One region of the Megasphaera sp. An286 genome, then DNA from elsewhere that is predicted to be linked to it. Evidence: riboswitches for the same ligand, from Rfam matches in the RefSeq annotation. Region 1 holds a riboswitch; each other region holds the start of a gene.

What was found. A riboswitch is a leader RNA that binds a small molecule or an ion and turns the genes downstream of it on or off. The one in region 1 is predicted to bind S-adenosylmethionine.
Region 2: it holds a riboswitch for S-adenosylmethionine, as region 1 does, so the genes downstream of both, B5F80_RS05925 (MetQ/NlpA family ABC transporter substrate-binding protein) here and B5F80_RS04505 (MetQ/NlpA family ABC transporter substrate-binding protein) in region 1, are expected to answer to the same signal.
Region 3: it holds a riboswitch for S-adenosylmethionine, as region 1 does, so the genes downstream of both, B5F80_RS03625 (methionine ABC transporter ATP-binding protein) here and B5F80_RS04505 (MetQ/NlpA family ABC transporter substrate-binding protein) in region 1, are expected to answer to the same signal.

Annotation. Positions count from the first base shown of each region.
Region 1 is NZ_NFIY01000006.1:89,651-91,846, reverse strand. It holds gene metF (methylenetetrahydrofolate reductase [NAD(P)H]) at 1-458, opposite strand, end outside; gene B5F80_RS04505 (MetQ/NlpA family ABC transporter substrate-binding protein) at 608-1,441, opposite strand; SAM riboswitch class I at 1,545-1,640, opposite strand; gene B5F80_RS04500 (C-GCAxxG-C-C family protein) at 1,807-2,196, shown strand, end outside.
Region 2 is NZ_NFIY01000010.1:2,834-5,029, reverse strand. It holds gene B5F80_RS05935 (hypothetical protein) at 1-347, shown strand, start outside; gene rbr (rubrerythrin) at 494-1,030, shown strand; SAM riboswitch class I at 1,179-1,277, shown strand; gene B5F80_RS05925 (MetQ/NlpA family ABC transporter substrate-binding protein) at 1,408-2,196, shown strand, end outside.
Region 3 is NZ_NFIY01000005.1:15,031-17,226, forward strand. It holds gene B5F80_RS03620 (HAMP domain-containing sensor histidine kinase) at 1-234, opposite strand, end outside; SAM riboswitch class I at 638-735, shown strand; gene B5F80_RS03625 (methionine ABC transporter ATP-binding protein) at 831-1,874, shown strand; gene B5F80_RS03630 (methionine ABC transporter permease) at 1,855-2,196, shown strand, end outside.

The DNA of each region.
Region 1 (2,196 bases):
TGGGCTTCCGTATGGCCTTCAGGATAGCAGGCGCCGATGACGTTGAATTCCGGGGCGTTCCGCTTGATGAAGGCTACGAGATCGCTGGCATGTTCGAAGACATGGGCTCGTTCGCGGCCCGGCGTTTCGTCGCCCCGCAGGGCCAGGATATTTTCGATGCCCGCCTTTTTCAGCTCGTCCAACGTGCGCAGGGCGTCATCTTCGGTCAGGTAGATACAGGGCATATGAGCCGCCGTTTCGCAGCCGTAGGTGTGCTTGATAGCCGAGGCCACTTCGACGGTGCGGTTGCCGCCGCTGCCGCTTCCGCTGGCGCCGCAGGTGACACTGATGAAATCGGGATAAAGCTGGCTCAGCTCGTCTAAAGCGGCGTAAATCGTCTCGATGGGCGTATCCGGCTTGGGCGGGAAGACTTCAAAGGAAAAGACTGTTTTTTTGGCAAATAATTCATTTGTGCGCATATATATTGCTCCTTGCTGCATAGCTGACAGGGGGTAAGCACGAGTACAGCCGCGTGTTTTTGTTTATATTATATCATGAAGTATGGCCGTATGTATAACAAAAGGGCCTGGAACGAGGCCCTTTTGCATGAATATATATGTGTGTTGTATTAGAAGCTGGGCAGAATGGCTCCCTGGTATTTGTCTTCGATGAATTTCTTCACTTCCGGAGACTGGAGGGCTTTGACGAGAGCCTGGATTTCCGGGCGGTTTTCGTCGCCTTCGTGGATGGCTAAGATGTTAGCGTACGGCGAGTCTTTATCTTCGAGGAAAATCGCGTCCTTCAGCGGATTGAGGCCGGCTTCCATGGCGAAGTTCGTGTTGATGACGGCGATGTCTACGTCGTCAATGGAGCGGGGAATCTGGGCGGCTTCCAATTCGACGAACTGGAGGTTTTTGTCGTTTTTCACGATGTCCTGTACCGTAGAGGTGATGCTGCCGTTATCCTTCAGGGAAATCAGGCCGGCCTTCTGCAGGATGAGCAAGGCCCGGCCGCCGTTGGTCGGGTCGTTGGGGATGGCGACCTTCGCGCCGTTTGCCAATTCGTCCAGTTTGGCGACTTTATGGGAGTAAATGCCCATCGGTTCGATGTGGACCTTGCAGATGGCCTTGAGCTGCGTGCCGTGTTCTTTATTGAACGTTTCCATGTAGGGGCCGTGCTGGAAGAAGTTGGCGTCCAGCTCCTTGTCGTTCAGGGCCAGATTCGGCTTGACGTAATCTGTAAATTCGATGATCTTCAAATCGATGCCGTCCTTGGCTAAGAGGGGCTTGATTTCGTTTAAGATTTCCGCGTGGGGAACGGGCGTCGCGCCGACGGTCAGGACCTTATTCTGCGTCGACTCTTTGCCGCCTGCCGGGGCGTCGCTGCCGCAGCCGGCGGCCAATACGGCCAGCGCGCAGAGAGCCGCAGCGGCCAGGACGGTAAGTTTTTTGAAATGCTTCATAAATGATTCCTCCTAAATATAAAATGATATGGCGTAAGACCGTTTAGCCTTTTATCCCATGAAAAAAGCCCCTTTCCCAAGAGAAAGAGGTATCGTCGCAGGGTCTTTATCTCTCGGAAATCAATCCGCAGGAATTAGCACCGTCGTTATCGGTTGCCGGGCTTCATTGGGCCAGTCCCTCCGCCGCTCTGGATAAAAGGATGTAAAATTGTCTTGAACATAGTGTATCATGAATCTCAGATTTGTCAAATTGCTATATTTGCATAGCCTGCCGGCCTGATATGACGAGAACGAAAGTAACGGGCAGAACGGCAAAAATGTGATATAATCAAAGGACGAGATATTGCATTAGGAGGTAATACGAAATGGAATCGATTCAAGACGTAGTAAAAAAATACCAGCAAGGCGGTAATAACTGTTCCGAAACGGTATTAAAGGCCTGCAATGAATATTACGGCCTCAACCTGTCGGACGACGTGTTCCGCATGGTATCGGTCATGGGCGGCGGCGTCGGCGGCTCGGGCTGTCTCTGCGGCGCCCTGAACGGCGCCTGCCATATCCTGGGCCTTCTCGTAGGCCGCAATACGCCGGAAGAAAAGACCAAGGCGGAAATCTACGCTCCCGTAAAGGAATTTTATCAGCTGTGGATGGGTAAGTTCCACGCGTCGTGCTGCCGCGTCCTCAAGAGCCCGGCCAACGGCGGCCCCGTATCCTGTCCGGAGCTCATGGTCGGTACGGCGGAGCTCCTGGCGGCC
Region 2 (2,196 bases), on a different contig from region 1:
AGCTCTTCGAACGGCTGAAAACGATGTATCCCGGCCAAGTCAGCGAGCTGGAAACCCATCTCAAGGAAAAGTACGGCGACCTGACCGACACGGCGAAAGATACGCAGAGCACCTTGTCCGACACGCTGAACGACACCCTCGAAACGTTCTCCTCGTCCCACGCCGACATCGACGCCATAAAAAAGGAAGCCGAAAGCAGGCTTTCCTCTAAGGCCGAAGATGCCGAACAGGCCGTTTCCGAGCCGAAGCGTTCCGTATCCCGCGAAAGCAGCAAGGACACGGAATCGAAACACACTGACGATGCCAAAGAGCCGCGGCGCTCTGAGTCGGACACAGTGAAAGAATAATTTTTTTCATATTTTATTAAAAAATAATTATTATCCATTGATTTTATTTTGCAAATAGAGTATAATGTACTCAGAGGTCAGGAAAGAGACCTGACAAGAGGCAGCACAGGCTGCGAGTTTACGTATGAAATTATGGAGGTATCGATATGGAATTAAAAGGAAGCAAAACTGAAAAAAACTTAATGGCAGCATTTGCCGGCGAATCCCAAGCAAGAAATAAATACACCTATTATGCAAGCGTAGCGAAAAAAGCCGGCTACGAACAGATCAAAGCCTTCTTTGAAGAAACAGCCAACAACGAAAAAGAACACGCTAAAATCTGGTTCAAACTGCTCAACGACGGCATGCCGAACGACATCGACGCGCTGAAAGATGCCGCCGCAGGCGAACATTACGAATGGACGGAAATGTATCCGACCTTCGCAAAAGAAGCCAGAGAAGAAGGCTTCGAACACATCGCCTACCTGTTTGAAAAAGTAGCGGAAATCGAAAAACACCATGAAGAACGCTACCTGGCCCTCTTGGCCAACATCGAAAACGGCACGGTCTTCAAGAAACCGGCGACGAAAACATGGGTATGCCGCAACTGCGGATTTATCGTCGAAGGCGAAGAAGCTCCGGAAGTATGCCCGGTCTGTGCCCATCCGCAAGCTTTCTTTGAATTGAAAAACGATAACTACTAAACCACCATATATAACGAGACACCATCACACATCCAAAAGCGGAGGCAGGAATCCTGCCTCCGTCTTTTGTCGTCGGAAAAATTCTGCTGCCAAAACATTGACATTCGGCACAAGAGATGGTATGATTTTTATCAACAATCATATATTGATTTCATCAAGAGCAGCCGAGGGAATGGCCCTATGACGCTGCGGCAACCCCCAAATGGGATAGGTGCCAAGTCCAGCGGATACATCCGACAGATGAACACATACGTAACCAAAGCCGTCATCTGTCGACGGCTTTTCTTTTTACCCGTATCATCGCCGGCCCATCCTATGGCAGGCCATCCTGCCTCTTGCCATGTGATTGATTCAGTATCAGAAAGGATGAACAACTCATGAACTCTTCTATCAAAAAACTCCTTGCTGCGGCCCTCATCGCCGCGACCTGCGTATTTGCCGCCGGCTGCGGCAGCTCCGACAGCGGCTCGGCCGACAAAAAGGAAATCGCCATCGGCGTAACGGCCGGCCCCCATGCGGAAGTCATGGAACAAGTAGCTAAAGAAGCAGAAAAACAAGGCCTGACCATCAAGGTCGTCGAATTCAACGATTTTGTACAGCCCAACAAAGCCTTGGCCGAAGGCGATTTGGATATGAACTCCATGCAGCATCAGCCCTACCTCGACAACGTCGTCAAAAACCAGGGCATGAAGCTGACCTCTATCGGCAAGACCATTATCCTGCCCATGGCCGTATATTCCCACAAATATAAAAACATCAGCGAAGTCGCCGACGGCGCTAAGGTTACCATTCCGAACGACCCGACCAACGGCGGCCGCGCCCTCCTGCTCCTGCAGCAAGTCGGCCTCATCACCCTTAAAAACGGCACCTCCGTCGACGCCTCCGTACCGGATGTCGTAAACAATCCGAAGCACCTCGAATTCATCGAGCTCGACGCCGCCCAGATTCCCCGTTCCCTCGACGATACGGACTTGGCCTGCGTCAACACGAACTACGCCATCCCGGCCGGCTTAAACCCGCAGAAGGATTCCCTCCTCGTAGAAGACAAGGATTCGCCGTACGCTAACATCATGGTCGTCCGCGAAGATGAAGCCAATAACGAAACGTATAAAAAAGTCCTGGCTATCTACCAGTCTGAACCGATTAAAAAATTCATCAACGAACAC
Region 3 (2,196 bases), on a different contig from region 1:
GGTATACCAGTCGGCGCGGACGCAGAGGCGGCTCAGCTCAAACTGCACCGATAAGGTCGGGCCGTTGCTCTCCGGCCAGAGAAAGGAAATGGCCGCCGCCCTGTTGATGTTGCCGAAATGGAGGCCTAAAAAAATAGCGATGCTGACGACGAGAGTAAAGGCCACGGGAATGGCTATCATAACAAAGTTAGACAACAGCAATCGTTTTCCAATAGGTATATCTCTCAGGTTCATCTGTCCTTCTCCCCGCTTTCCTGCCGCATGACGCGCCTTGCCTTCTATTATACCACGCCGCCGCAGATATCTTGATACGTTCGCATAGTTATACTTATTGCAGTGTATGCGGAAAAGATAAACAAAAATTAAACGAAGGAAAAATTCTTCATAAAACCTCCGTGCCCTTGTCTTTTCTGCAGCAGGTATCCGATTGATGGGCTTAATACATTTAAAATGCAACTATATTTTTTAGAAAAATATTCCGATTTTCCTGTGGATGTTCTGCATTTTTACGAAAATCCCAGGCCGCAGGCCGCGCCCATGTCCTTTGCTTTCGCATATTTTACACGGCGAAATATCTCTTGTATTTGACAACACCCGTCCCTTAGTGATAATATGTTAAGCAACAACCAAATATACAAGTTCATCCAGAGCAGCTGAGGGACTGGCCCCATGACGCTGCGGCAACCCCCGTCAGGGAAGGTGCCAATTCCAACGGAGTATTCCGGCAGATGAAGCGACATACACGAAATACCGAGCCGTCATCTGTTTGACGGCTTTTTTAGTTGTACTGCCACCGGGTTGAACTCGTACTGAATCAAGGAGTTGATATTGTGATAAAACTGGAAAACATTACCAAAACCTACGACGGCAAGGCCCAGGTCCACGCCCTCAAAGGCGTCAACCTGACCATTGAAGACGGCGAAATCTTCGGCATTATCGGCAAGAGCGGCGCCGGCAAATCGACCCTCGTCCGCTGCATCAACATGCTCGAACGGCCGACGAGCGGCAACGTCATCATCGACGAAAAGAACCTGACGAACATGACCGACGCCCAGCTGCGGGCGGAACGCAAGCATATCGGCATGATATTTCAGCATTTCAACCTGCTCTCGTCGCGGACGGTCTTCGACAACATCGCCTTCCCCCTGGAGCTCATCGGCGCATCGAAGGAAGCCATCCAGAAAAAAGTCGCCGACCTTTTGGAATTAGTCGGACTGACGGACCGGCAGTTCAACTACCCGGCCCAGCTGTCGGGCGGCCAGAAGCAGCGCGTCGGCATCGCCCGGGCCCTGGCCAGCGACCCGAACATCCTCCTGTGCGACGAAGCCACGTCGGCCCTGGACCCGCAGACGACGAAATCCATCCTCGAGCTGCTCAAGGACATTAACCAGCGCCTTGGCATTACCATCGTCATCATTACCCACGAAATGGCGGTTATCAAAGAAATCTGCAACCGCGTCGCCGTCATCGAAGGCGGCGTCATCAAGGAAGCAGGCCGCGTCGTCGACGTCTTTACCAATCCCCAGTCCCAGACGATGAAGGACTTCGTCAAATCGGTTATCAACATGGAGCTGCCCGCCGGCATCGCCAAGATGGGCATTACGGATCAGCCTGCGCCGGGCTACGATATGCTCGTCCGCCTGCGCTTCAAGGGAGCCGCTACGAACGAACCTGTCGTCGCATCGGTCGTACAACGCTTCCACACCTACGTCAGCGTCCTCTACGGCAACATCGACTACATTCAGGACGAACCTTTCGGCTATCTCATCGTCGTCATCATGGGTTCTATGGAACAACAGGCAAAAGCATTTGAATATATTAAAGAATTACCTATTGGAAGCGAGGTTTTAGGATATGTCCCAAGAAATCATTAATTTAATGCTCCAAGGCATTCAGGAAACTGTTTTCATGGTCGCCGTCGCGACGATCATCGCCGCTATCATCGGTATTCCCCTCGGCATTACGCTGGTCACGACCAGCCGGGGCCATATTCTGGAAAACCGCTTTATCAATCAGATACTGGGCACCATCGTCAACATCATCCGCTCGATTCCCTTTATCATCCTCATGGTCGCCATCATTCCTCTGACCCGCATCATCGCCGGCACGTCCATCGGCACGACGGCGGCCTGCGTGCCCCTGACCATCGTGGCCATTCCCTTTTTGAGCCGCCTCGTTGAAACGTCTATCCGCGAC